2 regions of the Microbacterium sp. Root280D1 genome follow, and region 1 is predicted to be linked to the other one. Evidence: predicted binding sites of a transcription regulator. Region 1 holds the regulator's gene; the other holds the start of a gene.

Evidence for each region. The regulator LexA, encoded in region 1, represses DNA repair genes until DNA is damaged. The targets are predictions, from matches to a motif close to TCGAACANNTGTTCGA.
Region 2: ASE34_RS13940 (HNH endonuclease signature motif containing protein) is a predicted target of LexA. The motif match lies at 4,693-4,708, and genes of this name have one in related genera.

What each region holds. Positions count from the first base shown of each region.
Region 1 covers NZ_LMJK01000003.1:788,940-803,799, reverse strand. The annotation lists gene ASE34_RS16385 (histidinol-phosphate transaminase) at 1-387, opposite strand, end outside; gene ASE34_RS16380 (LysM peptidoglycan-binding domain-containing protein) at 479-841, opposite strand; gene lexA (transcriptional repressor LexA) at 1,124-1,810, shown strand; gene ASE34_RS16370 (prolyl oligopeptidase family serine peptidase) at 1,866-3,731, shown strand; gene smpB (SsrA-binding protein SmpB) at 3,732-4,208, opposite strand; gene ftsX (permease-like cell division protein FtsX) at 4,294-5,208, opposite strand; gene ftsE (cell division ATP-binding protein FtsE) at 5,205-6,257, opposite strand; gene ASE34_RS18215 (DUF2510 domain-containing protein) at 6,397-7,824, shown strand; gene ASE34_RS16345 (DUF2510 domain-containing protein) at 7,846-8,892, shown strand; gene prfB (peptide chain release factor 2) at 8,905-10,014, opposite strand; gene ASE34_RS16335 (MFS transporter) at 10,123-11,355, shown strand; gene ASE34_RS16330 (NUDIX hydrolase) at 11,352-11,906, shown strand; gene ASE34_RS16325 (hypothetical protein) at 11,957-12,367, opposite strand; gene ASE34_RS16320 (TadE family protein) at 12,364-12,798, opposite strand; gene ASE34_RS16315 (TadE/TadG family type IV pilus assembly protein) at 12,788-13,198, opposite strand; gene ASE34_RS16310 (hypothetical protein) at 13,211-13,423, opposite strand; gene ASE34_RS16305 (type II secretion system F family protein) at 13,443-14,372, opposite strand; gene ASE34_RS16300 (type II secretion system F family protein) at 14,378-14,860, opposite strand, start outside.
Region 2 covers NZ_LMJK01000003.1:302,820-317,679, forward strand. The annotation lists gene ASE34_RS13920 (purine-cytosine permease family protein) at 1-1,320, opposite strand, end outside; gene ASE34_RS13925 (M18 family aminopeptidase) at 1,368-2,651, opposite strand; gene ASE34_RS13930 (EamA family transporter) at 2,914-3,777, shown strand; gene ASE34_RS13935 (GNAT family N-acetyltransferase) at 3,978-4,379, shown strand; gene ASE34_RS13940 (HNH endonuclease signature motif containing protein) at 4,773-6,311, shown strand; gene ASE34_RS13945 (response regulator) at 6,515-7,168, opposite strand; gene ASE34_RS13950 (sensor histidine kinase) at 7,395-8,537, shown strand; gene ASE34_RS13955 (GntR family transcriptional regulator) at 8,854-9,597, opposite strand; gene ASE34_RS13960 (phosphate/phosphite/phosphonate ABC transporter substrate-binding protein) at 9,768-10,697, shown strand; gene phnC (phosphonate ABC transporter ATP-binding protein) at 10,826-11,671, shown strand; gene ASE34_RS13970 (PhnE/PtxC family ABC transporter permease) at 11,668-13,404, shown strand; gene ASE34_RS13975 (TIGR03364 family FAD-dependent oxidoreductase) at 13,401-14,549, shown strand; gene ASE34_RS13980 (HAD family hydrolase) at 14,546-14,860, shown strand, end outside.

The sequences.
Region 1 (14,860 bases):
CTTCGAGATCAGCGGATACATCGAGTAGGTCGGGGCGAAGCTGAACGCCGTGCGGCCCGGCCCGCCGAACGCCTGCAGAATGTGCTGAAGGACCTCGTTCGACCCGTTGCCCGCCCAGATCTGAGCCGGTTCGAGACCATGACCGAGGTACTCCGCGAACCCTTCCCGGAGCGTGGTGAACTCGCGATCCGGGTAGCGGTTGACATCGCGGAGCGCGACCGCGATGTCGTCCAGGATGTCACTGGCGACCGCGTCGGGAACCGGATGCGTGTTCTCGTTGACGTTGAGTGCGATCGGAAGAGGCGCTTGCGGCGCTCCATAGGGCGTGAGCCCTCGGAGGTCGTCGCGAAGAGGGAGGTCGGCGAGTGATGCAGTCACCCTTCCCATGGTAGGCCGCCTTCGCTACACAGACGCCCGTGGTGACGGAGTGTGAACGCGCATCCGCGCCGCACCGCTCGATCGAACGGCCCTCACGGGTTCATTCCGAATACTGCGCCGGAATCGCCAGCTCCTGGCCGATCTGCAGCTCGCCGCCGCGCAGCAGGTTCAGACGCGTGATGTCGCCGATCACGTCGCGCGGATCCGCGCCGGGGGCCACGCTCTCGGCGATCGACCACAGCGTGTCGCCGGGCATCACCGTCACCGTCGCGAACGATGCCGTGGCGGTCTGTTCGCCTGAGGCCATCGCACTGCCGCCGCTGAGTGCGGCGAATGCGATCCCGGCTGCGAGCGGCACGGCCGCGACAGCGAGAACGACACGTCGACCGCGCGCCGTCAGCTTGAGCCGCGTCGCCGGACGAGCCGGAAGGACTGCTGCACTGCTGAAGGTGATGGTGCTCATGTCGTGCTCCTCTGCATCTACCGCGTGGGCGGTGAAGTTGGCGTAGCGTTCGCATTCGCGCCTCGGCCGGGAGCCGTGAATGCGAAGCTACGTTCCGAAGTTATCTTCGAATTCGAACATCTGTCAAGCGTTCTTCGAAACAGAAGTCCGGGAATCGGCCGACACGCTCGAACAGATCTTCCACTTCGGCGCGATTCTCGGATACGGTTTCGATGTCAACACCCCACCACGGGCCTCCGACATTCGAACTGAGACGCCGGAATCGCACACCTGAGGAGCACCATGAGCGACATCTCCGCCCCCGACGCCGACGTCCCGCGCACCCGTCGCCGCAAGAGCCTGAGTCCCAAGCAGATGGCGATCCTCGAGGTCATCCAGACGTCGATCAGCCGTCACGGGTACCCGCCGAGCATGAGAGAGATCGGCGACGCCGTGGGCCTCAAGTCGCTGTCCAGCGTGACCCACCAGCTCGGCCAGCTCGAGCTGAGCGGATATCTGCGACGCGACCCCGGCAAGACCCGTGCCATGGAAGTGCTCATCGACCTCCCCGGCACCAGCGGAGAGAATCCCGCCGATGTGGCGACCCCCGTGGGCGATGCGGCGCTCGTGCCGCTCGTCGGCCGCATCGCCGCAGGTGTCCCGATCACCGCCGACCAGCAGGTCGAGGAGATCTTCCCGCTCCCCCGGCAGCTCGTCGGCAAGGGCGACCTGTTCATGCTCAAGGTGTCCGGCGAATCGATGATCGATGCGGCGATCTGCGACGGCGACTGGGTCGTGGTGCGGTCGCAGAGCAGCGCCGAGAACGGCGAGATCGTCGCCGCCATGCTCGACGGCGAGGCGACGGTGAAGGTTCTCCGTCGACGCGACGGCCACACCTGGCTGCTGCCTCGCAACTCCGCATTCGAGCCGATCCTCGGCGACGAGTCCGTCATCCTCGGCAAGATCGTCGCCGTGCTGCGCGCGGTCTGACTCCCCTCCCACCCTGCCGGTGACGGCGGGCGTCGACGCACCATAGGCTCGAACCATGTCGTCGCCGTTCGGTACCTGGACCTCTCCGTTCACCCCCGACCGGATCGCCGCGTCGTCTCCGCGGATCGATGGCAGCGCCTTCGTGGCTGACGAGATCTGGTGGGGTGAGTCGATCCCTGCCGAGGGCGGTCGCCTGACCGTGCGAAGTTCGACGGGTGCCGAGATCCTTCCCGCGCCATGGAGTGCTCGGTCTCGCGTGCACGAGTACGGCGGCGGGGCGTGGACCGCGGATGCCGACGGCACGCTGTACTTCGTCGATGCCAAGGATCAGCGCGTGCACCGCATGCCCCGCGGCGGTGTCCCCGTTCCTCTGACACCCCCGGGCCCGGCGCACGGCGGTCTGCGTCTGCAGAGCGGCCGCCTGTTCGCCGTGCGGGAGGATCTGTCCGTCTCCCCTCACCGACGCGCCATCGTCGAGATCCCGACCGACGGGTCGGCATCCGACCGGCCTGCGCTGTTGAAGACCCTCGTCGAAGGCGAGTCGTTCTACGCTCATCCGGCACTGTCTCCCGACGGTTCTCGTGCCGCGTGGGTCGAGTGGTCCGGCGATCGGATGCCGTGGCAGCGAGCGTCGTTGGTGATCTCGGACGGCACCGCGCGCACAGAGCTGTCCACTCGCGCCGCGCTGCAGCCCGAGTGGACGGCTGACGACGAGATCGTGTACTCCGACGATCCCTCGGGCCGCTGGGCTCTGCACCGACAGCGTGTCAGCGGAGCCCAGGCGGTCGGCACGGCGGAGCAGATCACCGACGACGACGCCGACACGGGATACGGCCTCTGGGTGCTCGGCAATCGCTGGTACCGCCCGCTCGCCGACGGTCGCGTCGTGGCTGTGCGCACGAACGGTCGCGACCGGGTCGTCGTCATCGACCCCGACGGCAGCGCCCACCGCATTCCCCTCCCCGCAGACGGCCACGTGAGTGTCGACGATGTCGCGGGCTCCCGCGCGCTGCTCTCCGGAAACAGCTCGACGACAGAACCCGGGGTCTGGTGCGTCGACGTCGACACGGGTCGCGTCGAGGCCGTCGCGGGAGCTGCGCCGACCGATCCTGCGTGGATGCCGCCCGCATCCGAGGTCCTGGTCGACGGCTCGCACGGGCCCGTCCATGCCTTCGCGTACCCGCCGACGAATCCCTCGGCCCACGCTCCGGCCGCGGATGACGAGCTCCCGCCCTACATCGTGCTCGTCCACGGCGGCCCGACCGCGCATGTGACCGGCGCGGCGTCCGCCGCCGTCGCGTTCTGGACGAGCCGCGGCATCGGCGTGCTCGACGTCAATTACGGCGGATCGACGGGCTACGGCCGTGCGTACCGCGAACGGCTGGACGGCGGATGGGGCGTGGTCGACGTCGACGACGTGATCGCAGCGGCCCGCGGCCTCGCCGATGCCGGGCTCGCGGATCCCGCCCGCATCGCGATCAGAGGCGGCTCGGCGGGCGGTTGGACAGTGCTCTCGTCGCTGGTGCGGGGAGGGACGTTCGCCGCGGGGATCAGCCGATACGGAGTGGTCGACCTGCAGATGCTGAGCGCGCACTCCCACGACTTCGAGGCGCACTACATCGAGGGGCTGGTGGGTCCGCTGCCCGAGGCGGAGGCACTCTACGTCGCGCGTTCGCCCCTGACACACGCCGACCGGATCGACGTGCCGGTGCTGCTGATGCAGGGTGCGGACGACCGTGTCGTGCCACCGGCACAGTCCGAGGCGATCCGCGATGCGCTGGCGACGAGTGGTGTGGAGCACGAGTACGTGCTGTACCCGGGTGAGGGCCATGGCTTCCGGTCGAGCGAGACGATCATCGACGCCCTCGAGAGGGAGCTCGCTTTCCTCGGACGCGTGTTCGGATTCACGCCCGCGCGCTGATCACTCCCCCACGCGGTTGCGCAGGCGCATCGCGCGCTCGGCTTCGCGGGTGTCCTGACGCTCGCGGAGGGTCTGGCGCTTGTCGAACTCGCGCTTTCCCTTGGCGAGAGCGATCTCGACCTTGGCGCGACCGTCGGAGAAGTACAGCTTCAGCGGGATCAGCGTGTAGCCGCCGGCGGAGACCGCGTGCTGCAGCTTCGCGATCTCCTCACGGTGCAGCAGCAGCTTGCGGACGCGCTTCGCCGAATGGTTGGTCCAGTGGCCCTGCGAGTACTCCGGGATGTGCACCGAGTCGAGAAAGACCTCGTTCCCCTTGACGAACGCATATCCGTCGCTCAGGTTCGCGCGCCCCTGGCGCAGTGACTTCACCTCGGTGCCGGTGAGCACCATCCCCGCCTCGTACGACTTCTCGATGTTGTAGTCGTGACGTGCGCGACGATTGGTCGCGACGACCTTCTCCCCGCGTTCCCTGGGCATGATTCTCTCCTGATCCGCGTCGCGCAATGGTTCCGGTGCCCGTCACGGGCGCACGACAGCCTGTCAGTCTATACCGCCGCGCGGGTCAGGTGCGAAGCCAGCGACGGATCGCGAAACCCGCCGACAGCGCGGCGAGCACGACGCCGATGCCGATCAGCACCGGGACGACGACGGCAGCGTCCTGCATCGACACCCAGGTCGTGATGAACGGCACGCGTCCTCGGAGGTAGCCGTCGACGCCGAAGTGGACGCCGGCGACGACGGCCGCGCTTGCGAGGGCCGAGCCGAGGAAGGCAGCGAAGACGCCCTCCAGGACGAACGGCGTCTGGATGAAGCGGTTGGACGCCCCCACCAGGCGCATGATCCCGATCTCCTTGCGTCTGGCGTACGCGGAGAGCCTGATGGTCGTGCCGATCAAGAGGATGGCGGCGATCAGCATGAGCGCTGCGATACCGACCGCGATGTAGGTCGCGACCGTCAAGGCGGAGAACAGGGGTTCGAGGTACTGGAGCTGATCCTGGACCTGCTCCACCCCCGCGACACCGTTGAACGCCTCGGAGATGACCTGCGACTGGCCGGGATCCTTCATGGTGACGAAGAAGACCTCGAACGCCTGCTCGGGCGAGATCACGCTCGCCTGGTCCTCGCCGAGCTGATCGACGAGCTTGGCGTACGTGTCTTCCTTGGAATCGAAGCTGACCTCGCTGATGAGAGGAGCGAGCGCCTCGCCGTCGAGCTGTGCTCGCACGGCGTCGACCTGCTCCTCCGAGGCGCCGCCGTCGACGCAGGTGTCCTGCTCCGAGATGTCGGAGCACATGTAGACGGCGACCTGCGCCCGCTCGGTCCAATAGCCGCGCATCGTGCCGATCTGCGCCTGCATCAGGATCGCGGCGCCGACGAAGGTCAGCGAGACGAATGTCACGAGCACGACGGAGATGACCATCGAGATGTTGCGACGAAGCCCTCCGAGGGCCTCCGCGAGGATGAGTCCGATTCTCACGACGTCGGCCCCACTTCTTCCGTGCCGTCGTCGGACAGACCGAGTCGATCGGCCACCCCGAGCTCGGCGACGTCGACCTGCGGCAGCACGATGGGATGCGTCCGCGCCGCGAGGGCGACCGCCGGCTGCTCGTCTATCACCGGCGGCTCGATCGGCGCCGCCTGAGCCTCGGGAGTCTCGGATGCGGTCGGGACGGCGTCTGCGGACGCCGATTCCGCCTTGCGCTGCGCGCTGAGCTCCTCAGCGAGCGCGGCGCGGACCAGCGAGAGGTCGGCGGTCTGGCGCTGCACCTCCTGCACAGCAGTGAGTGCAGCGGCCGCGGCGGCACCGCGCACCTCCTCGGGAACCAGACGCGGGATGTTCGACGTGTCTCCGTAGCCGCCGTGCACCTCGTCTCGCACCATCTCGCCATCGCGAAGTTCGATGACCCGACGCTGCATCTGGTCGACGAAGCCCGCCTCGTGTGTCGCCATCAGCACGGTGGTGCCTCCGGCATTGATCCTGGCGAGGAGCTGCATGATGTCGACCGACGTCGCCGGGTCGAGGTTTCCGGTCGGCTCGTCCGCGAGCAGGACCTGGGGGCGATTCACGAGCGCCCGTGCGATCGCGACGCGCTGCTGCTCGCCGCCGGAGAGCTCGTGCGGCATCCGCTTCTGCTTCCCGTCGAGTCCGACCAGCGCGAGCGCCTCGGGCACGGCCTGCTGGATGAAGCCGCGCGACGAGCCCGTCACCTGCAGAGTGAAGGCGACGTTCTGGTAGACGGTCTTCGACGGCAGCAGTCGGAAGTCCTGGAACACGGATCCGATGTGGCGGCGGAAGTACGGCACCTTCCGGTTCGCAAGCGAACGCAGATCGCGGCCGAGCACGGCGACTCGACCCGTCGTCGGCACGTCCTCGCGGAGGATGAGTCGCAGACAGGACGACTTGCCCGACCCCGACGCGCCGACGAGGAAGACGAACTCCCCGCGCTGCACTTCGAAGTCGACATCGGACAGAGCGGGCCGCGAGGTCCCGCGATAGCGTTTCGTGACGTTCTCGAACCGAATCATGGCGGTTCGAGCCTAAGCGCGCACCCTCGTCTGCCTGCGAGCGACACCCCGCTCGACCCCCCTGCGTGTCGCACTCCACTGCTATACATGGAGGTGCCGATCCGTGCCGTCAGCATGGACGATACTCCGAGGGGGAACCATGACGACGCCTGCAGGCTGGTATGACGACGGATCCGGGCGTCAGCGGTGGTGGGACGGCACCCAGTGGACCGAGCACTTCGCCCCCATCGTGGAATCCGCCCCGTCTGCAGCAGGCGAGTCGGCCGGCGGTCTGACCGGCGAAGCGACCACGGACCGGGGTTCCGAGTCGGCTGACGTATCGGGCCACTCCTCGTCCGACGCGATTCCCGATTCGGCAGCAGCCGCGGAGACGGCCGCTGCGATCGAGTCGGTCGCCGCGGTCGAGAGCCAGTCGTGGAACACGCCCGCACCCTCCGACTCCCGCGCCGACGCGGAGACTCCGGCCGAGCCGTCCGCCCACCAGGACGCGGGCGCCGCGCCCTCATACGGCGCGCCCGTGACCGATGCCCTTGTCGACGAGGCCGGCACCACGCATGAGCAGGGTTCCACCTCTCCGGAGTCCCCGACGCCGACCGACGACATCGTGCCCCCGTATGCGAACACCGCGGGTCCCTCCGAAGGTGGTGCACCCTCCTACCCGGGCACCGCAGCCCCCTCGTATCCCCAGGAGTACCCGGTCGCGCCCGCATACCCGGGTTCGGCGGCACCCTCACCCTCGTACCCCGGCGCCGCCGCGTACGCTCCCGCCGGACAGCAGTATGGTGCGCCCGCCGGATACCCGCCCGCATACGGCGCCACGACCCCGGTGGCTCCGGCCCGCCCGTCGGTCCTCGGGCTCGTCGGGCTCGGACTCGCGGCGCTCGGAACGATCCTGTCGTGCATCCCGGTGATCTTCTGGCTCGGATGGCTACTGCTCGGCGTGGGCTTCATCGTCTCGCTCATCTCGCTCTTCCTCAAGGGCAGGAAGTGGCCCGGCATCTCCGGACTCATCCTCTCGATCATCGGCGCGATCATCGCGGTCGTCATGTTCTTCGTCATCGTCTTCGCGACGGTGTCCGAGGCCGTGCGCGATCTGCCGTCCGCGCCGCCGTCGAGCGATTCCGACACCGGAATCGACGACGGCACGACCGACGACGGCACGGGGTCCGCGCAGGTCGAAGAGGGCACGATCGGCGACACCGTCGCACTCACCTTCCTGGGCGGGAGCGGCGAGATCACTGTCACCGAGGCGCGCTGGGCGACCAGCGACGGCTCGAGCGTCCCCTCGACCAACGGCGGTTACGTGACCCTCGAGACGACGTGGACCGGTGTCGAGGGCACGACGGCCGCGAACCCGCTGTTCACCTCTCTGGAGACGGCAGAGGGAGTCGAGGGTCAGGTCGACTTCTTCGTGACGGGCGCACCGAACGAGCTCCTCGACCCGGGGCAGACGGTCAGCGGCCCGATCACCTTCGACATCGCCCAGAGCGAGTCCTACGTCTTCGTCGTCACTGACGAGGCCGGACGCGACATCGCGCGCATCGACGTCGCTCCGTCGGCCGGCTGAGACCCGAGCGGAACGGCGATCATGACGGTCCCGGCAGGGTGGTACGACGACGGAGCGGGCCGACAGCGCTGGTGGGACGGCGCAGTCTGGACTGAGCACACCGTGACCACCGAGACGTCGTCCGTGGCGAACACGCCACAGGGGCACGGCCAGCATGCCACGGAGGAGCCCACGGTCGCCGCATCGGCGGACCCGATCTTCGAACCGCCCTATGCCTGGCAGTCGTCGAATCCCTCCCCCGGGGCCTCCGCAGAAGTGCCGCAGTACGGGCGCGCGTCGATGCCCGCGACCTCGGCAGGCGTCGTCGCCTCCCACGATGCGACGGCAGGGTTCGGGTCGTACGGCCCTGTGCCCCCGAAGGCGAACACGAAGGTCTCTGTGCTCGGCATCATCGGTCTCGGCATGGCCGCGCTCGGCGTGGTCCTCTCGTGCATCCCGCCGATCTCGATGGCTGGTGGGGTTCTGCTCGGGATCGGATTCGTGCTCTCGCTGATCTCCCTGTTCCTCCGGGGTGCGAAGTGGCCGGGAGCGGTGGGCATCGCGGTGGCCGTGCTGGGTGGTGTCGTCGCGATCGCCATGATGCTGCTGACCCTGGGCGCCTCGGGGCTGTCGTCGATCGTGCCGACGTCCACCTCGACCCCTCAGGCGACCCAGAGCACAGAACCCGACGACACCGCCGAAGGCTCTCCCGGCAGCGCGGGAACCGAGACCGTGACGGTCAACGAACTCGAGGTCGGTCACTGCATTCCGCTCATCGAATGGGAGGAAGAGGTGTACGAGCTTCCGATCGTTCCGTGTGACGCGCCGCACACCGACGAGGTCTATTTCATCTTCGATGTGCCAGAGGGCGAATTCCCCGGGGACGACGAACTGCAGACCATCGCCGCCGAGAAGTGCGACGTCGCTTTCGAGGAGTTCGTCGGCATCCCCTATGCCGATTCGGAGCTCGACAACTATTGGTTCGTACCGACTGAGTCGTCATGGAAGCGGATGAACGACCGCGCAGTCCAGTGCATCGTGATCAGCTACGACGAGATCACGGGCACCCTCGAAGGCGCCGACCGCTGAGACGAGCGTCGCTCAGTCCTCGTCTTTGCGCTTGCGCCAGCGGATGCCGGCCGAGATGAACCCGTCGAGATCGCCGTCGAACACGGCAGCCGGGTTGCCCGACTCGTGTCCGGTGCGGAGGTCCTTCACGAGCTGCTGACCGTAGAGGAAGTACGAGCGCATCTGGTCGCCCCAGCTCGCCGTGATGTTTCCGGCGAGCTCCTTCTTCTTCGCGGCTTCCTCCTCCTTCTGCAGCAGCAGGAGTCGGGTCTGAAGCACGCGCATCGCGGCAGCACGGTTCTGGATCTGCGACTTCTCGTTCTGCATCGAGACGACGATGCCGGTCGGGAGGTGAGTCAGGCGCACGGCGGAGTCGGTGGTGTTGACGGACTGCCCGCCGGGACCCGACGAGCGGAAGACGTCGACTCGGATGTCGTTCTCGGGGATGTCGACCTCGGTCGCCTCCTCCATGAGAGGGATGACCTCGACAGCGGCGAAGGACGTCTGCCGCTTGTCCGCCGAGCCGAACGGGCTGATGCGGGCGAGGCGATGCGTCCCTGCCTCGACCGACACCGTTCCGAATGCGTAGGGAGCGTCGATCTCGAACGTCGCCGACTTGATGCCGGCACCCTCGGCGTACGAGGTGTCGAGAACCTTGACGGGATACTTGTGGCGCTCGGCCCAGCGCAGGTACATGCGCATGAGCATCTCGGCGAAGTCGGTGGCGTCGTCGCCGCCTGCACCCGAGCGGATGGTGATGATGGCGGAGCGCTCGTCGTACTCGCCGTCCATCAGCGTCTGCACCTCGAGCTGATTGATGATCTCGGTGAGCGCGTTGAGCTCGGCGCGCGCTTCGACGGCGGAGTCCTCATCGCCCATCTCGTTCGCCAGGTCGACGAGAACCTCGAGATCGTCGAGCCGACGACCGATGCCCTCGACTCTGGCGAGCGCCGACTGGCGGTGGCTCAGAGCACTGGTCACCTTCTGGGCGCGTTCGGGGTCGTCCCAGAGGTCCGGCACGCCGGCTTCCTCGCTGAGGCGCGCGATGTCGGAGCGGAGGGTCTCGACATCGATGACCTCGCGGATGTCACCGTAGGTGAGTCGCAGGGCCTGGATGTCGGCGGAGAGATCGAGTTCGAGCATGTCGCGTCCAGCCTAACGTGCCGCCCCTGCGGGCGGGGACGGCGTTCGAACGGGAGTAGCGTGAATCGGGTGAGCAGCGCATCCACGGTCCTCAGGCGATTCGGACCGATGGTGTACCTCCCGACCGTGCTGTTCTCGCTCGGTGAAGGCGCGGTGATCCCTCTGATCCCGGTGATCGCTGCGCGGATGGGCGCCGACGTCGCCTTCGCCGCCCTGGTGGCATCCGCCCTCGTCGTGGGTCAGCTGTGCGGCAACCTTCCTGCGGGCTGGGCCGTCGCGCGCATCGGCGAGCGCTTCACGATGGTGATCGCGGGTGCGATAGCGATCCTCGCCGGCGTCGGAATGGTGTTCGCCCCCTCGCTGGGCGTGCTGGCCGCCTCCGTGTTCCTCCTGGGGTTCTGCGCGGCCGCCTTCGGCCTGGCGCGTCATGCGTTCATGACGACGAGGGTTCCCCTCGCGTTCCGTGCTCGCGCGCTCTCGCTGCTCGGTGGCAGCTTCCGCCTCGGAATCTTCATCGGGCCGTTCGTCGCCGCTGGGCTCCTGCAGCTGTTCGGTTCGGAATCAGCCGCGATCTGGTTCTTCCTGGGCTGTCTCGTCGTGATGGTGCTGCTCGTGCTGCTGGGCCCCGATCCCGAGAAGACGATCGCCCCGACGACCCCTGTGCGCACCGCCGCACTCGCGGATGATTCCGGCGAACCGGTCACGGGCTCGATTCCGACGACCGCGCGCGCGGGCATCTTCCGCACGATGTGGCAACAGCGCAGCGTGCTCGGACGACTGGGACTCGCCGCCGCGTCGCTGTCCGCGGTGCGATCGGCACGTCAGGTCGTGCTTCCCCTGTGGGGACTCTCACTCGGACTCGACGCCTCGACCATCGCCCTCGTCGTCGGAATCTCGGGAGCGATCGACTTCGCCCTGTTCTACGCCAGCGGCCAGGTGATGGACAGGTTCGGGCGTCTGTGGGCGGCTATGCCGGCGATGGTGCTGATGGGCGCGGGGTTCCTCGCCCTGTCCTTCACGCACGACCTGGAAGCCGCGGTCCTGTGGTTCGGCATGTTCGCCGCCGTGCTCGGGGTGGGCAACGGGCTCTCGAGCGGCATTCTGCTCACACTCGGCGCCGACGTCGCGCCGAAGGAGGAGCCCGCCGCGTTCCTCGGCTCGTGGCGCACGCTGACGGATGCCGGCGGAGCGGCCGCTCCGCTGCTGGTGTCGGCGATCGTCGCGATCGCGTCACTGCCGATCGCCGCAGCGGCGATGGGTGCGATCGGCCTGATCGGCGCGGGTGGATTCATCCGCTGGATCCCGCGTTTCGTTCCGCGCAGCACACAGGAGGAGTCATGACCGCTGCCCTCCGCGCAGACGTGCGCCGCCTGGTCGTCGCGGCTCCGTCGTCGACGGATCACGATCGCGATGCCGCGGCCTACTTCGCGACGTTCTTCGCCGACGATCATGGGCCGGTCTCCCGCGACGACGGTCCCGATCACGCGACCGCTTCGGCGCTCGTGTTCGACCGCTCACTCACTCGCACGCTGCTCGTCTTCCACGCCAAGGGGCAGTTCTGGGTGCAGCCAGGCGGACATCTCGAACCCGACGACACCTCTGTGGCGGATGCCGCTCTGCGCGAGCTGCGGGAGGAGACCGGTGTGGACGTCTCCGCCAGCGCGGAACCGCTCGTGTACGACCTCGATCATCACGCGCTGTCCTCGGCGTTCGGTCGGTGCGCATCCCATCTCGACATCGGGATCGGCGTCGTCATCAGCGACGATGCCGACCTGATCGTGAGCGACGAGTCGGAGGACGTGCGCTGGTGGGCGATCGACGCGCTGCCGTCGCAGGTGCCGCAGGGCTTCGCCGGGCGGGTGCGACGACTGCGCGATCGTCTGGTGAGCTGACGTCGCATCCGGCGGAGGTCGCCCTCGTGCAGGTCGACCCGAGCGAACGATCACCCCAGAGCGGTGCGACTCATCCCCGTCGCCTCGAGGCGCACCCCGTCCGTCACGAACAGTGACACGAGCGGCGGATGCCACAGGGTCGAGACGGTCACGCGTGCTGAGTGCCCGTCGGGGCTCGACGCTGAATCGAGGTCCACGGGTGACGGCAGCGCGGCGAGCAGTGCGTCGACCTGCTCTCTGACCCCCTGATCGGTGAGGTCCGCCCGTGCCGTCGTTCCGTCCACAGCCAGGGTGAAGCCGTCCGCTCCGGCGAGCGCTGCGGCGTCAGCGATCGCATCCAGCCGCTTCTGCGAGATGTAGAGGTCGGTCGCGCAGACGCTCACGAAGATGAGTGCGAGCGCCAGCAGGGCATAGCCGAGCGTCAGCAGCAGCACGCTTCCGTCGTCACCCGCCCCTCTCATCCCGTGCCCCACAGGCGAGAGACCTTCTGGACCGCCGACCCCTCGACTCGGATCGCGGCCGCCGAGTCCGATCCGAAGACCGCCGGCATCAGTGGCAGGGACACCGACGCCGTGACCGTGACGGTCACGACCGCGCCGGCCGACGGACACTCCGTCCCGACGGGCACGCACGCCACAGACACCTCGGTCGATTCCTCATCGATGCCGTACTGATCGGTGACGTCGGCGAGCACGAGCTCACTCCGCACTGCTGCAGTGGCGGCATCCGGTGCGAGCACGATCGTGCGCGCGACGTGGCGCGCGGCCGCCCCGACTCCCAGTGTCTGCTCCTGAATCGCGCCCAGCGCGATGATCAGGTAGACCAACGGCACAAGCAGGATGACGCCCACCGTGATGAATTCGAGTGCCGCCGAACCCTCGTCATCGATCATCGAAGGACTCTTCCGGCGCATGCGCCTGCACCTCCAACGCGAAGGGCACCCCGAGCAGCCCGATCACGGGGAGCGTCGTTCGGACGCGCACCTCGATCGTCGCGCGATCCAGTGCCGTCGATCGAACGGCCGTCACATCGTGGGCGTACTCGGCCCCGACCGCGAGGGTGATCGCCGCGCGGGCGCGCTCCACGCCCTGTTCCATGGGCGTGTCTGCCAGGGCCGCGTAGTAGGCCCCTTCGACCGCCGCGTCGTGCACGACATTGCGCACGTAGACGGCGAGCGCGAGCTGCATGACAGCGAGAGTGAGAAGGGTGAGGAGCGTGCCCACGAGCACGAACTCCACGGGACTCGATCCGCGTTCATCGCCGAGAAGGCGCCGCGGTGGATCGACAGTCATCAGGGAGACCTGTCAGAGACCGGAGACGCGTTGGATGGCCTGCTCGAACAGTGCGCTGAGCGCCGGGCCGGCGACCGCCCAGATGAGCACCACGAGACCGGCGGTCATCAGTGTGACGAGCACCCATCCGGGTACGTCCCCCGATTCGTCGCCGACGAGATCGTCCATGAGATCGGGGGTGAGCGAGGCAACCCTGGTGGTGCCCAGTGGTCGAGAGGTGTTCATGTCGTCCTTTCGTGGTCGCTCAGCCGATGCCGAGTCGCAGGATGAAGAGACCGGGGTAGATGGCGAAGAGCACGGACAGCGGGAGGATCAGGAAGACGAGCGGGAGGAGCATCAGGATCTCCTTCCGACCGGCCTGTTCGATGAGGACCCGCTTGGCGTCCTCGCGAGCGTCCCCCGCCTGCGCATGCAGGACGGCCGAGAGCGGCGCGCCATGCTCGAGCGCGGCGGTCACCTGGTCGATCGCACGGGAGAGCCCCGGAAGCTGCAGTCGCGCGGCCATCTCCGTGAGCGCGTCGGCGAGCGGCGACCCCGTGCCGACAGCGATCACCACGCGGCGGAACTCATCGGTCAGTTCGCCGGAGCCGACCGCGGCCACCCGACGCAGCGAGTCCAGGAAGCCTTCACCCGCCGACAGGCACAGCGCGAGGAACTCGAGAGTGGTCGGCAGCTCGTCGGTCAACCGGGCGCGACGCGAAGCGACGCGAGCCGTGAGCCGCATGTCGTATGCGAACCCCGCTGCGGCTCCGAGGATCCCGGGCAGCAGGGCGATCGGCGGGCTCATCCGGCCCGTGATGGCGAACACGATGACAGCGATCGAGCCGATGACGATGCCGACGAGCACCCAGCCGAGCTGACGCCCGCGGAAGGCCCCCTGCTCCAGAGGAATCCCCGCCTGCTCGATCCTCCGATGCAGAGCGTCGCCGCCGCCCACAAGGCGTTCGAACAGCACACGTGACCGAAGCCAGAATGCGCGGTCACCCGCGGAGAGCACGCCGACTCGCGGGAGCGCGTTTCCGGGCAGGTCTTCATCGGCGACCGCATCGCGCACATAGGGCGCGATGCGCAGAGCCAGCGGCGCTGCCGACCACCGTGGAAGCGACGCGAGTATGCAGAGCAACCCCATGCCGAGTGTTCCGCCGCCGAGCACGGCGACAGCGATCGCGGACATCGGGTTCACCCGAACCACCGCCCCGGCTCGGGGAGCCGACCGATACGGATCATCAAGCGATAGGCGATCACCGACACGGCAGCTCCCGCGCAGATCACCAGCATCCCTTCACCGGTGCCGTAGGCGGCCGCGCCCTCGGGGCGCAGCACCAGCAGGCCGAGGATCACCCACGGCGCGACGGCACCGAGCACGGCAGCGCCTCGGATCCATGACTGTCTGGCTTCGACCTCGCCGCGCAGCACGGCGTCCGCGCGCACCGACGACGACAGCGCGCGGAGGACGCCTGTGAGCTCGGTGCCGCCGACCTGTCGCGCCATGCGGAGCGTCTCGATGATCCGATCGGCGATGGGATCAGCCAACGCCACCTTCAGCCGGTCGAGGCTCGTCTCGAAGCGGCCGGTGGCGCGCAGGTCTCTGGCGAACACGGCGAAGGCCGGCCGCATCATCGTCGGCGATGACTCGGCCAGACTCGCGACGGCGTCCGGCAG
Region 2 (14,860 bases), 490 kb from region 1:
GAGGCCGAGCAGGTAGCCCTGCCAGTTGTTCCATGGCGCAGCATCCGCGAATCCGTTGAGCACGAAGCCCCAGCCGATCACGCTCGCGATCACCATCGTGCCGATCGAGATCCAGTCCCACGCGCCGTAGCGGCCGCGGCTGTCGAAGAGCGCCTCGTCGTCGTAGTCCTTCTTGCGGCGCAGGATGTCGGCGATCAGGATGCCGGCCCATGACGCCAGCGGCACGCCCAGCGTGATGAGGAAGCTCTGGAACGGACCGAGGAAGTCGGTCGCGAAGAACACCACGTAGATCGTGCCGATCGTGAGGATCACACCATCGATCGCCGCCGCGGACGGGCGGGGGATGCGGATGCCGAGGCTCAGCAGCGTGAGGCCCGAGGAGTAGATGCCCAGCACCGCGCCGGAGACGAGCGCCAGCACGGCGGTGAGCAGGAACGGAACGAGCACCCAGATGGGCAGGATCGTCGCGAGCGCGCCGATCGGGTCGGCGGCGATCGCCGCGCTGAGCTCGTCGTCGGATCCGGCGAGCAGCAGACCGAAGATGACGAGGATCACAGGAGCCACCGAGCCGCCGATCGTGTTCCACAGGACGATCGCCCCGTCGGATGCCGTGCGCTTCTGGTATCGCGACCAGTCGGCGGCGATGTTGATCCAGCCGAGGCCGAAGCCGGTCATGACCATGACGAGAGCGCCGGTGACCTGTCCGATCCCGCCGTCCGGACGCGCGAGGACGGCCGCCATGTCGATGCTCGGGGCGGCGAGGACGATGTAGAGCACCGTCACGATGCCGGTGACCCAGGTGAGCACCGACTGCAGCTTCATGATCGTGTGATAGCCGAGCACGGATGCCGCGACGATGAGCGCGGCGACGATCACGGTGGCGGTGATCTTCAGCGCGATGCTGTCGCCGTCACCGCCGAGCTGCGTGATGACGGTGGCCGTGGCGAGCACGGCCATGATCGCGAGGAACGTCTCCCAGCCGATCGACGTCAGCCACGAGACGATGCCCGGAACCTTCTGCCCCTGCACGCCGAACGCCGCACGGGACAGCACCATGGTGGGCGCCGAACCGCGCTTGCCGGCGATCGCGATCAGTCCGCACAGCAGGAACGACACGACGATGCCGATGATCGACACGAGGGTCGCCTGCCAGAACGAGATGCCGAAGCCCAGCACGAACGAGCCGTACGACATGCCGAACACCGAGACGTTCGCCGCGAACCACGGCCAGAAGAGGTCGCTCGGCTTGGCGGTGCGCTCGGATTCGGGGATGATCTCGATGCCCGCGCGCTCGATGAGAGCAGGCTTGATGTCCGTCATGCCATCATCCTGGCACTGCGCAGGGCCTGCGAGGGCGTCGGCAGGGCTCAGCCGGCGAAGAAAGCTCCGGCGACGCGGGTGAGGTCGTGCAGGTCCGAGACGCCGGCGAGCTCGCGCGCCGAGTGCATCGACAGGATCGGGATGCCGACGTCGACCGTGCGGATGCCGAGACGCGTGGCCGTGATCGGGCCGATCGTCGAGCCGCACGGCACGTTGTTGTTCGACACGAACTCCTGCGTGACCACGTCGGCGGTCTCGCACCAGCCGCGCCAGGCGGCGGAGCCGACGGCATCCGTCGCATAGCGCTGGTTGGCGTTGAGCTTGAGGATCGGTCCCGAGCCGAGCAGCGGCTGCACGACGGGGTCGTGCTTGTGCACGTAGTTCGGGTGCACCGAGTGGCCCACGTCGCTCGACAGGCACCACGACGCCGAGAACGCGCGTCGACGCTCGGAGGCGTCGGCGCCGAGCGCGTCGTAGACGCGGCCGAGGATGTCTTCGAGCAGGGGGCCGCCCGCGCCGGAGCGGGAGTTGGAGCCCAGTTCCTCATGGTCGAAGGCCGCGAGGATCGCGATCGGTCCGCTGACTGCCGTATCGATCTTCTCGAGCGCGACGACGCCGGCGTGCACCGAGGCGAGGTCGTCGAGTCGGCCGGAAGCGAAGAACGCGCGGTCCTTGCCGAAGATCGCGCCGCGCGCTGTGTCGGCGATCACGACGTCGTAGCCGCGGATGTCGGATGCCGAGACGCCGGCCGAACCGGCGAGCTCGGCCAGGATGTCCTCCTGGGTCGGGTCGCCGAGGCCCCAGACGGGCTGCGTCTGGAACTGCTTGTCGAGCGCGAGGCCCGTGTTCGCCTCGCGGTCGAGGTGGATCGCGAGCTGGGGAAGCCGCAGCAGCGCTCCCGTGTCGGCGAGCACCACGCGTCCGTCGGCGAGGGCCAGCCGTCCGGCGAGACGCAGCTCGCGGTCGAGCCACGAGCTCAGCAGCGGACCGCCGTACACCTCGACGGCCGCCTGCAGCCAGCCCCTCGAACCGGTCGTCGGCTGCGGCTTGAGCTTGAAGCCGGGGGAGTCGGTGTGAGCACCCAGGATGTGAGCGGGCGTGGTCGCGGTGGCGTCCCCCGGAACCGTCCACGCGATCGCGGCACCGTCTCGCACGACGACATAGCGTCCGCCGGGGGCGACATCCCAGGCCTGATCCTCTTCGAGACGCGCGAAACCGGCATCCTCGAGGCGCCTGGCCACCTCGGCGGCGGCGTGATAGCTCGAGGGCGAGGCGGCGACGAAGTCGGCGAGATCCTCGGCGTGGGCGAGAGCGTCCGGGGTGACGGGCATGAGCGACCTTCCTGCAGGGGCGGTCCTTCGATCGTAATCGGCGACTCGATGCGCGATCTCCGCGACGGTCGGATGGCGGTCGTTCACCTTCTCGTCACCATCGGCCGGTACGGTCGATCTCGATAGCGCCTAGGGTTCCGGGGTTCGTCCCGTCTGGTCCGAGCGGCGCCACGGTGCTCCTCCGCAGGAGCGCCGTCATCTGACAGGACAAAAGCCCGGAGGACCCTGTTCGTCGCGCCCGCGAAGAACGGAAGGGTCTCTGATGTCCGCTCTCGCCTTCGCTCTCGTCCTCGCCGCAGCCGTCACGCACGCCGCCTGGAACATCATCGCCCACGGCGTGAGCCGCGCAGGGACGCCGTTCCTCTGGTGGGGGGCCGTCGGAGGAACCGCCGTCTGGATCGGGGTCGTGCCGTTCACCGGCGGGCTCGGCACCGACGACGTTCTGGCGTTCCTGCTCGGCGTCGGAGTCTCCGGTGTGCTGCACGTCGCCTACATGGCGGTGCTGCAACGCGGATATCGCGAAGGCAACCTCTCGACCGTCTACGCGACGGCTCGGGGCACCGGGCCGTTCCTCTCTGTGATCGTCGCCGTGCTGGTGCTCGGGGAGCGCCCGTCGGCCCTCGCGCTCACCGGCGTCGCGGCGATCATCCTCGGAGTCGTCGCGATCGGTCTCGTCGACCGAGGACGCGCCGACCGGTCGCGTCGCCTGGATCCCGGGCTCGTGTTCGGTCTGCTCACCGGCGTCGCGATCGCGGTCTACACGATCTGGGACGCCAACGCCGTGCGCACGTGGAACCTCTCGCCCGTCGCCTTCATGGTGGGGACGATGCTGCTCGAGATCCCGTTCTACTCGCTCGGCGTCCGAGGCCGATGGGCGGCCGTTCGCGCGCTCGGCCGCACGCAGTGGAAGCGCATCGTGGCTTTCAGTATCCTGTCGCCGCTCTCGTACATCCTGGTGCTCACGGCCATCCAGATCGCTCCGGTCGCACTGGTCGCGCCGCTGCGCGAAGTCAGCGTCGTGGTGGTCAGCCTGTTCGGTGTCTTCGCCCTGAAGGAGAGCAGGCCCGGATGGCGTCTCGCCGCGTCCGCGGTCGTCGCCGGCGGAATCGTGCTGCTCGCGCTGTAGCGGTGGTTCTGCGGCGGTGGTTCTGTGGTCGTGGTTCTGTGGTCGTGGTTCTGTGGTCGTGGTCGTGGTCGTGGTCGTGGTCGTGGTCGTGGTCGTGGTCGTGGTCGCGGTCGCTCCGGGTGCGTGGCCTGCGTGATTGTATGGATGCTGTGTGCGCCGGGTGGAGTCTTCGAGAGAGCAGTCCGTCGGATGCGCACTGGATGTCGGAGCTGCGAGCGATCGTCATGCGCGCCGATCTGGAGCGTCTCGGACGCTTCGACCCGGTGCGTGTGCGGCAGCGGTTCCTCGATGGGTTCGTCCCGCAGAACACGCGAGTGATCGTGGTTGCCGGACGGGACGTGGGCCTCATCGCGGTGAGGCCCGAGAGCGACGCGGTGTGGATCGAGCACTTCTACCTCGATCCCGCTCAGCAGGGCCGCGGCCTCGGCTCCGCGGTGCTGGCGGACGCCTTGGAGACGCGTCATGCGGGCGATGACCGGCCGTTCCGCCTCAATGTGCTGCAGGGCAGTCCGGCGCGACGGCTGTACGAGAGGCACGGCTTCGAACTCGAGAGCGAAGACGCGGTCGACGTCTTCATGAAGGCCGAGCCGCTCCGGCGCTGATCGGGTGCCCCGTGACGGGTGCTTCGTGGCGGGGTCTCGTTCCTCGTGTCTGGGTCCTTGTTCCTCGTTCCTCGTGTCTTGTTCCTCGTGTCTCGTTCCTCGTTTCTCGTTCCTCGTGTCTCGTTCCTCGTTCCTTGTTCCTCGTTCCTCGTTTCTCGTTCCTCGTTCCTCGTGTCTCGTTCCTCGTGTCTCGTTCCTCGTTCCTCGTGTCTCGTTCCTCGTGTCTCGTTCCTCGTTCCTCTTGTCTCTTCTGCCCTCGTTGACTGGTCTCTCCGCTCCTCTTGTGCCTGCGTTGTGCGGCATTCCGGGAGATTGGAATACGTGCTCTGATCTGGTCTAAATCGGACTGGTTTCGGGGGTCGGATGTCGGTGGTTCCGTGTTGACTCGAGGGTATGAACAGCATCGTGGAGCGTCTGGGTCGGGTCGTCGCTGACCTTGATGCGGTGCTGTGTGATGACGCGCTGGCGGGGTTGAGCGATGCGGAGCGTGTCGCGGTGCTGCAGGCGGCGGGGGCCGTGTTCCGGCGGGCCGAGGCGGTGATCGTGGAGACCGTGGCGACCGGGGATCCTGCGGGGTTTCCGCATGCGGCAGGGTGTCGCGGGGTGAACGAGCTGGTGCAGCGGATGGTGGGCGTGGATGTGCGGGGTGCGTCCCGGGTCGACAGGGTCGTCGATCTGGTGCGCCGGCCGGTGAGTCTGGCGGGGGAGCGGATGCCGGCGCGGTGGTCGGAGATGCGCGTGGCCTTGTTGGATGGTGTGGTGGGTGTCACGGGGTTTCTGGCGGCGACGGGCCCGATCGAGCGGGTGTGGGACCGGTTGAGCGTGGATCAGCGGTTGGCGGCGGATGTGGCGTTGGCGGGGTGCGCCCGCGGGCACGGGATCGGCGGGGGCGCGGATTCTGGTCCGGCGCCGACGGTGCAGGATTTGAAATCTCTTGCGGAGGATCTCGCCTCGATGTTCGACCCGGACGGGGAGGAGCCGAAGGATGAGGACGCGCGGCGCAAGCGCGGGATCACGATCGGTCGTCTCACGGACGGGATGCATGCGATCCGAGGGTATCTGACTCCGGATGCCGCGGCCCAGTTGCAGCTGATCCTGGACGCGATGCTGAACCCGAAGGGTGACGGCCCGCCCATGCCGGGAGTGTTCTTCACCCCCAGCGGTGACACCGGTCACACAGACACAGACACAGACACAGACACAGACACAGACACAGACACCGGTGCTGACCCGGGTGTTGATCCGTTCAATGTGGATGAGCGCAGCGTGCTCGATGATCGCACGGCGTCGCAGAAACGCCACGATGCTCTCGCCGCCGCTCTCGCGATAGCCGCCCGTCACAAGGACATGCCCACGCTCGGTGGTGCATCCCCGGTGCTCGTCGTCACCGTCGACGCGACAGACCTCGCCCACCATGCGGAAGGTTCTGCCTTCGGTGCGGGCATCGCCGGCGCGGGTGGTGGTGCGGGCAATGGCGGGTGGGCGACGATCCCCGGATCCGGTGCGCATGTGCCTGTGTCCGTCGCGGCGCAGACCGCATGTGCGGGGGCGATCCAACGGGTGCTCCTGGACGAGGGGCGCATCATCGGGATCAGCACCACCGACCGCGTGTTCACCGTGCATCAACGCCGGGCGATCATCGTCCGCGACAAGGAATGCCTCATCCCCGGGTGTCACGTGCCCGCATCCTGGTGCGAGATCCATCACGTCACCGAACACGCCCGCGGTGGGCCGACCCATACCGACAACGGTGTGCCGCTGTGCTGGTGGCACCACCGATCCCTGGGCACCTCGCAGTGGGAGATCCGTATGAACAACGGGCTCCCCGAAGTCCGTGGACCGAACTGGTGGGACCCCGACCAACGCTGGCGCACCCCACAACACAGCCTCCCCGCGGACCGTGACCGAAGGTGCCTCGTTCGAACCGGGTGATACGCGGCGGCATCCTCACGGCAAGTGCTGCTGATCCCGAACAGCCGGCCAGACTCAGCGAGCCGGACTCACCGTGCCCGGCTCAATGGACGCGCCTCAACAGTCTCACTCCAATGATCCCGCTGGTCAGCGATCCCGCCGGTCAGCGATCCCGCCGGTCAGCGATCCCGCCGGTCAGCGATCCCGCCGGTCAGCTGCCCGCTTCAGCGGAAGTCGACCAGCCCGGCGTGCGCTGCCGTGACGAGGATCTGCACGCGATCGCGCACGTGCCACTTCGACATGATGCGGCCGAGGTGGGCCTTCACGGTTCCCTCCGACACGATCAGTGTGCGCGCGATCTCGGCGTTGGACATCCCCTGCGCGAGTCGCTGCAGCACCTCCTGCTCGCGATCCGTGAGCGCCTCCAGGGTGTCGTCGCCGCCGACGGGCTCCGTATCCCGCACGTGCTTGATCAACAGCGACGCGATCCGCGGCGACAGCGAGCTCGCTCCGCTGTACACCTCTCGCACACCTTCGAGAATGCTCGCCGCGCTCGAGTCCTTCAGCAGATAGCCCGACGCACCTGCGCTGAGCATCGGAAGCACGGTGTCGCTGCCGTCCAGCGTGGTGACCGCGAGGATCTTGATCTCAGGCCAGCGTTCGCTGATCACCGCCGTCGCCTCGATGCCGTTCATCTCCGGCATCTGCACGTCCATCATCACGACGTCGGGACGCTCGCGTTCCACGACCTCGATGCCCTCGAGCCCGGACTCCGCCTCGGCGATCACCGTGATCTCCGGGTCGCGGGAGACGAAGTGAGAGAGCGCTGAGCGCACCAGGGGATCGTCATCGACGATCACGACGCGGATTTGGGACATGGAGGAAGCCTAACCGGGGTCTACCTGCGGCGCGAGGTATTAGACCTTTGGCTATCGAGGTGTAGCCGTGAGACAGATGTGCCGCTCGCAGATCACCGAGAAGATGAGTACATCGCTAGTCAAAAGTGCAATAAAGGAGGTGAACGTATATGTCTTTCTGGAACCAGGTTGGTCACTTCTTCGGCTTCTACCGCTAATCTATATGGCGAAAAGGAGATACTGAAGTATGGCTTCAAGTCTTTCGACGGGTGACCGCTCTGACGTCACCCGACTCGGCAGGGGCGAGAAGCTCAGCACGATAGAACGCATCGCCGTTTTGGCGGTCGTCGGGACCATCGTCATCTTCGACATCGTCGGACTGTTCCTCCCTCCGGGGCTGGAACCTCTGACAGCGGCAATCGGGATCGCATCCACTGCAGTCCTCGGCCTCTTCCTCTGGTCGCCACTCATCGCGACATACGCCCTCGGCGTCGTGTTCGCCCTATCCTTCATCCCCGGCATCGAAGCCCAGGTGCTGACCGTCGCCGCTTTCGCGGCCGGCTTGATCGTGCGCCTGGGGTGGACCTCACTGGTCCTGTCCTATGTCGGAGTCTTCCTCGTCGCATCCGCGTTGGTCGCCATGGGCGATTCGACGGATGCGTTCAACATCGGCATCTTCCTGGTCGGCGCCGCAGTATCCGGAGCCGTCGGCTATGCGCTTCGCCTGGCATTCGCTCGGGGGCGGACGCTAGAGATGCAACTGGCCGAGAAGGCCGAGCAGGAACGCCAGGCAGTACTCGCTGAGCGGCGCTGGATCGCCGGCGAGCTGCACGACAGCATCGCGCACCACCTCACCGTGGTGGCGCTGCACGTGCAGATGCTCGACGACGATCGCACGAGCAGAGATTCGCAGGAGGCGATTCGCATCGCCGCACGCAAGGCGATGACCGACCTCCGCTTCGTGATCGACCTCGCAGACGACGGACCCCGCTCCGAGGGAATGCCCTCCGGTGATCTGGTGGCCTCCGTCGAGGAGGCCGCGCAGGAGTTCGAAGCCGCCGGCCATGCCGTGGCCGTCATCGGCGACCCTTCCGATGAGCGCGTCCCGCGGGCCGCCGAGATCATCCTCGCGCGCATCATGCGAGAGTCCGCCACCAACGTCCTCAAGTACGCCGGCGCGGGCGAAGTCGAGATCCGATTCGACATCGACGACGACGCCGCGAAGATGGCGGTGAGCAGTCCGCTCTCCATCACGCCGCGTCGCGAGCTCTCCTCGAGCCGCACGGGCATCGGCCGCATGGCCGAACGGGTTCTCGGTGCCAGCGGCGAATTCAGCGCCGGCGAACTCGACGGCCGCTGGGTCGTCTCGGCGCTGCTGCCGATCGTCTGACGCCTCCGGCATCCCAGCATCCCGGCTTGAAAATGGCAGGGGATTGCGTACCGGTATTCCGGTACGCTGGGAGCCAGATCCGCGGAATTCCGGGGTTTTCGACGTGAAACCTAGACGAAAGTCCAGGGTAGATCTCGACTATAGACCGTGTTCCATGGTGTAGCCGGGCGCTTACATTGGGTATACCCCAGAAATAGCGCATCCCCAGCGCTGTGATCGCGAGCGCGGTCTTTGGAATCTGATCCCCATCGCGCTCGCGATCGGCTTCCTCCGACGAGTCACCTCGAGGAATCGATGCCGATCGACTGGCCGGCTCTCAGCCGCCCACTGCACGCATGTAGTGCCCGTCCGTCGAGATCCCCGACGCCGCGACCGTGAACCGCACCACCTCGCTGAGGTAGCGATCTTCGGACGCCTCGAAGATGCGCCCGCTCGCATCACGGGAGATGCGGCTGAGTCGAAGGATCGGCGTTCCCTGCGGCACGCGCAGCAGGGCGGCATCCTGCTCGTCGGCGGCGACGGCGTCGATCTGGTGCTCGAGCCCGACGATCGGGTGTCCCACCGACCCGAGGTACTCCGTGATCGAGACCTCGTCCGTGTCGACGTCGAGCAGTCGTCGTCCTACTGCCTCGGTGTAGAAGAGCCGCTCGAGCATCGTCGGCCGGCCGTCGAGCAGGCGCAGTCGCACGACGCTGACGATCGTGTCTTCGGGTGACACTCCGAGCAGTTCTGCGCGGTCACCGGCCCTGCGAAGGCTCAACTCCTGCGTCTGCGCGCCCGGAGTCACCCCGAGATCGCGGGCCCAGCGAGTGAACGGCACCGACACATCGACCGCCTGGCTGGCCTTGCGCGACACGACCCGCGCGGGGCGTCCCCGCCCCGTCTCGATCAGGCCCTCTCCGCGCAGGGCGGCGAGAGCGTTCCTGATCGGACCCCGCGAGGTGCGCCACCGTTCGGCGAGCTCCGCCTCGGTCGGCACGTCGTCGCCGGGGCGCAGGGTGCCCGCCGCGATCTGCGCGCGGAGGTCGTCTGCGATCTGGGTGTATACAGCTTCGGCCACATAGGCATACTACTTCGCTATCGAGGTGGAACGGTTGCGCGTTCCCTCGATGTTCATCCGAGGAAAGACCGGGTGAACGGACCTTGAACTCTTCCAAGTTAGGTACATATCTTGGCTGTTGCCCTGTCAGAGTGGCTCGTGGATCACCCCTCTCACTCTGAAAGGTCCTCATGAAGCTCCGCGCTCTCCCCGTACTCGCCGGCGCCGCGATCCTCGCGCTCGGCCTCGCCGCCTGCTCCGGCTCCGCAGAGGCCACCGGCGCGTCCGGTGCCGACGCATCATCGGCCGCCGGCGGATTCGCCGTCGACGAGAACACGCTCGTCTTCGGCGTCGTGCCCGACTCGGTCGACACCGAGACGAACTACCAGCCGCTCATGGACTACATCGCCGAGATCACCGGCAAGACGGTGGAGTACCACGAGTCCACCGACTACGCGGCGCTCATCGAGGCCGCCGTCGCCGGCAAGGTCGATGTCGCCTCGTTCTCCGGTTTCACCTACGTCACCGCCACGAACAACGGCGCGAAGCTCACCCCGATCTCCTCGATCGTGACCGAGGAGGGCCAGGAGCCCGGGTACTACTCCCAAGCCATCGTGCCTGCCGACAGCGACATCTCGAGCATCGAGGACTTCGCCGGCAAGAAGGTCTGCTTCGTCGATCCCTCGTCGACGTCGGGATACCTCTTCCCCTCCTACAACCTGCTCGAGGCGGGCATCGACCCCAAGACCGACATCACGCCCGTCTTCGCGGGCAAGCATGACGTGAGCGTGCAGAAGGTCGGCGAAGGCGTCGAGTGCGAGGTCGGATTCGCCGAGGACTCCGAGGTCGAGAAGTCGGATGCCGTCAAGGTCATCGACGAGACCATGGTCCCCGGAGCGCCGCTCGTCTACTCGTCGACTCTGCCGGACGACGTCGCGCAGGAGCTCATCGACGGACTCTCCGAGATCACGATCGACGACATCATCGCCGCCGGCATCGAGGGCGCGGACACTGATGCGTTCCGCAGCGTGTTCTACGCCACCAAGCCCGTCGACGACGCGTACTACGACCTGATCCGCGACATCTGCAAGGAGACCGAAGCGGAGCAGTGCCAGGGCTGACGCCCTATCGCTGACCGCAGCGTCAGCCGAGCGCCCCCGTTCCGCAGTGTGCTCCCACCCGGGGCAGCGGAGCGCGGGGCGCTCACCCGCAAGAATCACGCTCGACGCCACGACCCTGGAGAACTGACATGAACACGGCAACCGATGCCCTCATCCGCCTGGACGGTGTGACGAAGACCTTCGGCTCGACCACCGCGCTGAAGAACGCATCGCTGCAGGTCTCACGCGGCGAGATCGTCGTGCTGCTCGGGCTCTCCGGCTCGGGCAAGTCGACGCTGCTGCGCCACCTCGACGGTCTCGAGGTGCCGACCTCGGGCGAGATCGAGGTGCTCGGCGCGAAGGTCCCGACGCTCAAGGGCAAGGCGCTGCGCGCCCTCCGCAGCCGGGTGGGCTTCATCTTCCAGCAGTTCGAGCTCGTGCCCTCGCTGACGGTGCTCGAGAACGTGCTCACCGGATCTCTGTCGGAGGTCCGCGGCCCGCGGCTCGGCCTCTGGGGCTACTCGAAGGCGGCGAAGCTGCGCGCCCTCGAGCACCTCGATCGCGTCGGGCTGCTCGACCGGGCCTATCAGCGCAGCGACACCCTCTCCGGCGGCCAGCAGCAGCGCGTGGCGATCGCCCGCGCCCTGATGCAGAAGCCCGACATCCTGCTCGCCGACGAGCCCGTCGCATCCCTCGACCCGGAGTCCAGCGACCAGGTGATGGCGCTGATCCGTGAGATCGCCGCCGACGAGGGGCTCACGGTCGTCTGCAGCCTGCACCAGGTCGACCTCGCGATCTCGTGGGCCGACCGCATCGTGGGGCTGCGTCACGGCGAGATCGTGCTCGACACCCCGACCGGCGACCTGACCAAGGCCGAGGTCATGGAGATCTACGGCCGCGTCGCCACGACCACCGCAGAGATCCGCGCCGTGCAGGACGAACTCACCGAGATCACGGTCGACGTCGCCCAGCTCGACAAGGCGCGGGCCTCATGACCGTCCTCTCGGACCCGCCGCGGGCGCACGCGACCCCCGCACGCACGAGTGTCGCCGATCGAGCTCCTCGCCGCCCGATCTCCGCCGAGCGCATCGCCGCCGGGCTGACGCTGCTGGCGCTCCTGGTGCTCGGCATCCTCGCGGTCGACGAGGTCGGCATCTCGATCCCGGCGATGGTGCAGAGCTGGGGCAACGCCGAGAACTTCATGGCCCGAGTCGGCGGCCTCTCGTTCCCTGAACCGGCCGACCTCGCCTGGCTGATCGCCCTCACCGTCGGGCTCGTGCTCGTCGGCACGTTGCTCGCCGCCGCCCTGTCGGTGCCGATCGCCTACCTCGCAGCCTCCAACACGACCCCCGGCAACGGATGGCGTGCCGCCGCGCGGTTCGTGGGAGTGCTCACCCGAGCGCTGCCGGACGTCGTGCTCGCGATGGCGTTCGTTCTCATGTTCTCGCTCGGCACCCTGCCCGGCATCCTCGCCATCGGCATCCATTCGATCGGGATGATCTCGAAGATGTTCGCCGACGCGATCGAGCAGATCGACGAGGGCCCCCGGCTCGCGATCCGCGCCGCGGGGGGATCGAAGATGCAGGAGTTCGCCTCAGGAATCCTTCCCCAGGTGCTGCCGAGCTGGGTCGCGACGGTGCTGCACCGCAACGACATCAACCTGCGCGGCAGCGTCGTGCTCGGCTACGTGGGCGTGGCCGGCCTCGGACTCGAGATGTCCTACGCCTTCAAGTCGCTGAACTACGGCAAGGGCCTCGGCATCGCCCTGGTCATCTTCATCCTGTGCGTCGTGATGGAGATCGTGTCGAGCCTGGTGCGCGGGGCAATGCTCGGCCAGCAGCGGCAGACGCGGTCGTGGATCGACCGCATCATCCACCCGCGACTGCGCGGGGCGACGGGCGCGGCGACGACGGAGCGCCCGGAGTGGGCGGCCAGCCCGCAGACCGCCGTGCGTCGACCGTGGACCGCGGAGCGGGTGCGCAACACGATCGGCATCGGGACGGCGGTGCTCGTCGTCATCGGCAGCGTCGTCGTCAGCCAGATCAACTGGATGGACTTCTTCACCTTCTGGGCCAAGCTCCCCGAGGTCGCAGCGAAGTTCTGGCCGCCGTCATTCGGCAGCTATGAGGCGTCCGCGATGATCGCGGCCATGCGGGACACGGTCGCGATCGCACTCGCGGCGACGGTGCTCACGCTGCTGCCGTCGCTGATCCTCGGCTCCCTCGCCGCGAGCAACGTCGCACCCGGAGCGGGAGCGCGGGGCATCGCGCGCTTCCTGCTCGTCGGCATCCGCGGCATTCCCGAGCTGATCCTCGCGATCGTGCTCGTCGTCATCACCGGCCTCGGCGCCCAGGCGGGAGTCATCGCGCTGGCCATCGGCGGCATCGGTCTGCTCGGCAAGCTGATCGCCGATTCCCTCGAGGAGGTCGACCGTGGGCCCGAACGGGCCCTGCGGGCGGTCGGCGCCACCCGGCTGCAGACCTACGCCTCGGCGACCGTGCCACAGGGCATGCAGGCGCTCATCGGGCACAGCTTCTACATGCTCGACACGAACATCCGCGCCGCGACCATCCTCGGCATCGTCGGCGGAGGCGGTGTCGGGTACTACCTGCTCAACGCCAGCCAGGGTTCGCGCTATGAGACCGTGACGGCGATCGTGCTGATGATCCTCGTCACCGTGCTCGTCGTCGAAGGGCTCGCGATGTGGATGCGCAAGGTGTTCCGATGAGCGGCCGCACCGGCTCGACCGACTCCGCCGACCTCGTGGTCGTCGGCTCGGGGATCATCGGCCTCGGCGCCGCCTACGCGGCGGTACGGCGGGGTCTGAGCGTCATCGTCGTCGACAGAGCGGATGCTCCCGTCGGCGCGACGATCCGCAACTTCGGCCACCTCTGCATCGGCGCGCAGACGGGGGAGGCCCGGCGCTACGCGGACCTGTCCCGAGACCTGTGGCTGCGCCTCGCTCAGGATGCGGGGTTCTGGATCCGCGAGTCGGGGACACTGGTCGCCGCCCGCCACGCCGACGAGATCGCCGTGCTCGAGCAGGCGGCGGCCGATGGCGGCATCCGGATGCTCGATGCGGATGAGCTGCTGCGCCTCGCCCCGCTCCGTCGCCGGGGACTCCTCGGTGGAGCGCACATCGAGACCGACCTGCAGACCGATCCGCGCACCGCCGCCGCGGCGATCGTGCGGCACCTCGCAGGACTGGGCGTCGACTTCCGCTTCCGCACGGCGGCGACCTCCGTCGCCGGACGCCGCGTCGAGACGACGAGAGGCGCGATCACCACAGGCGCGGTCGTCGTCGCGGCGAATCACGACATCGACCAGCTGCTGCCGGAGGTGGCGGAACGGTCAGGCGTCGTCCGGTGCGCTCTCGACATGATGCGTGCAGCGGTGAGTCTCCGGCATCCGCTCTCCGCCCCGCTGCTGACCGGGTGGTCGCTCGTCCGCTACGGACGCTTCGCCGACGGTGCCGCCACCGCCGCGCTCCGCGATCGCCTGCATTCGGAGCGTCCGGATCTCGCCGCGCTCGATCTCAATCAGATGTACACGCAGCTGCCGGACGGCACGCTCATCATCGGCGACTCGCACGCCACATCGACCGCGCCGGAGCCGTTCCAACCCGAGGCCGCGTTCACGGCGTTCCTCGCCGAGGCGGAGGCGCTGTTCGAGATGCCGACCCCACGGGTGCTGGAGCGCTGGCAGGGCGTGTATGCGAAGGCGTCGAAGGACTTCCTCATCGACACGGTCGACGAGGGGGTGCTGGTGCTCGCCGCGACCACCGGCATCGGAATGACCACGGGTCTGGGGCTCGCCGACGAGAATCTCACCGCCACCTTCGGGTGGACACCTGCAATGGAAGGAACCTCATGACCACTCAGCTCGACGCAGCTCCGGCACCGGCGCTCGAACTCATCGTGCTCGACATGGCCGGCACGACGGTGCTCGACGACGGGGTCGTCGAGACGGCGTTCCAGCGCGCCGCCGAACGCACCGGAGTCGCCGATCGGATGCCGTGGGATGACGCGCTCGCGCACGTGCGCGCCACCATGGGGCAGTCCAAGATCGAGGTCTTCACGCATCTCGCGGGAGGAGACCGTGCCGCCGCCGAGCGCGCGACGGCCGCATTCGAAGGCGCCTACGCCGAGATCGTGGCCGAGCAGGGGGTCACCGAGATCCCCGGG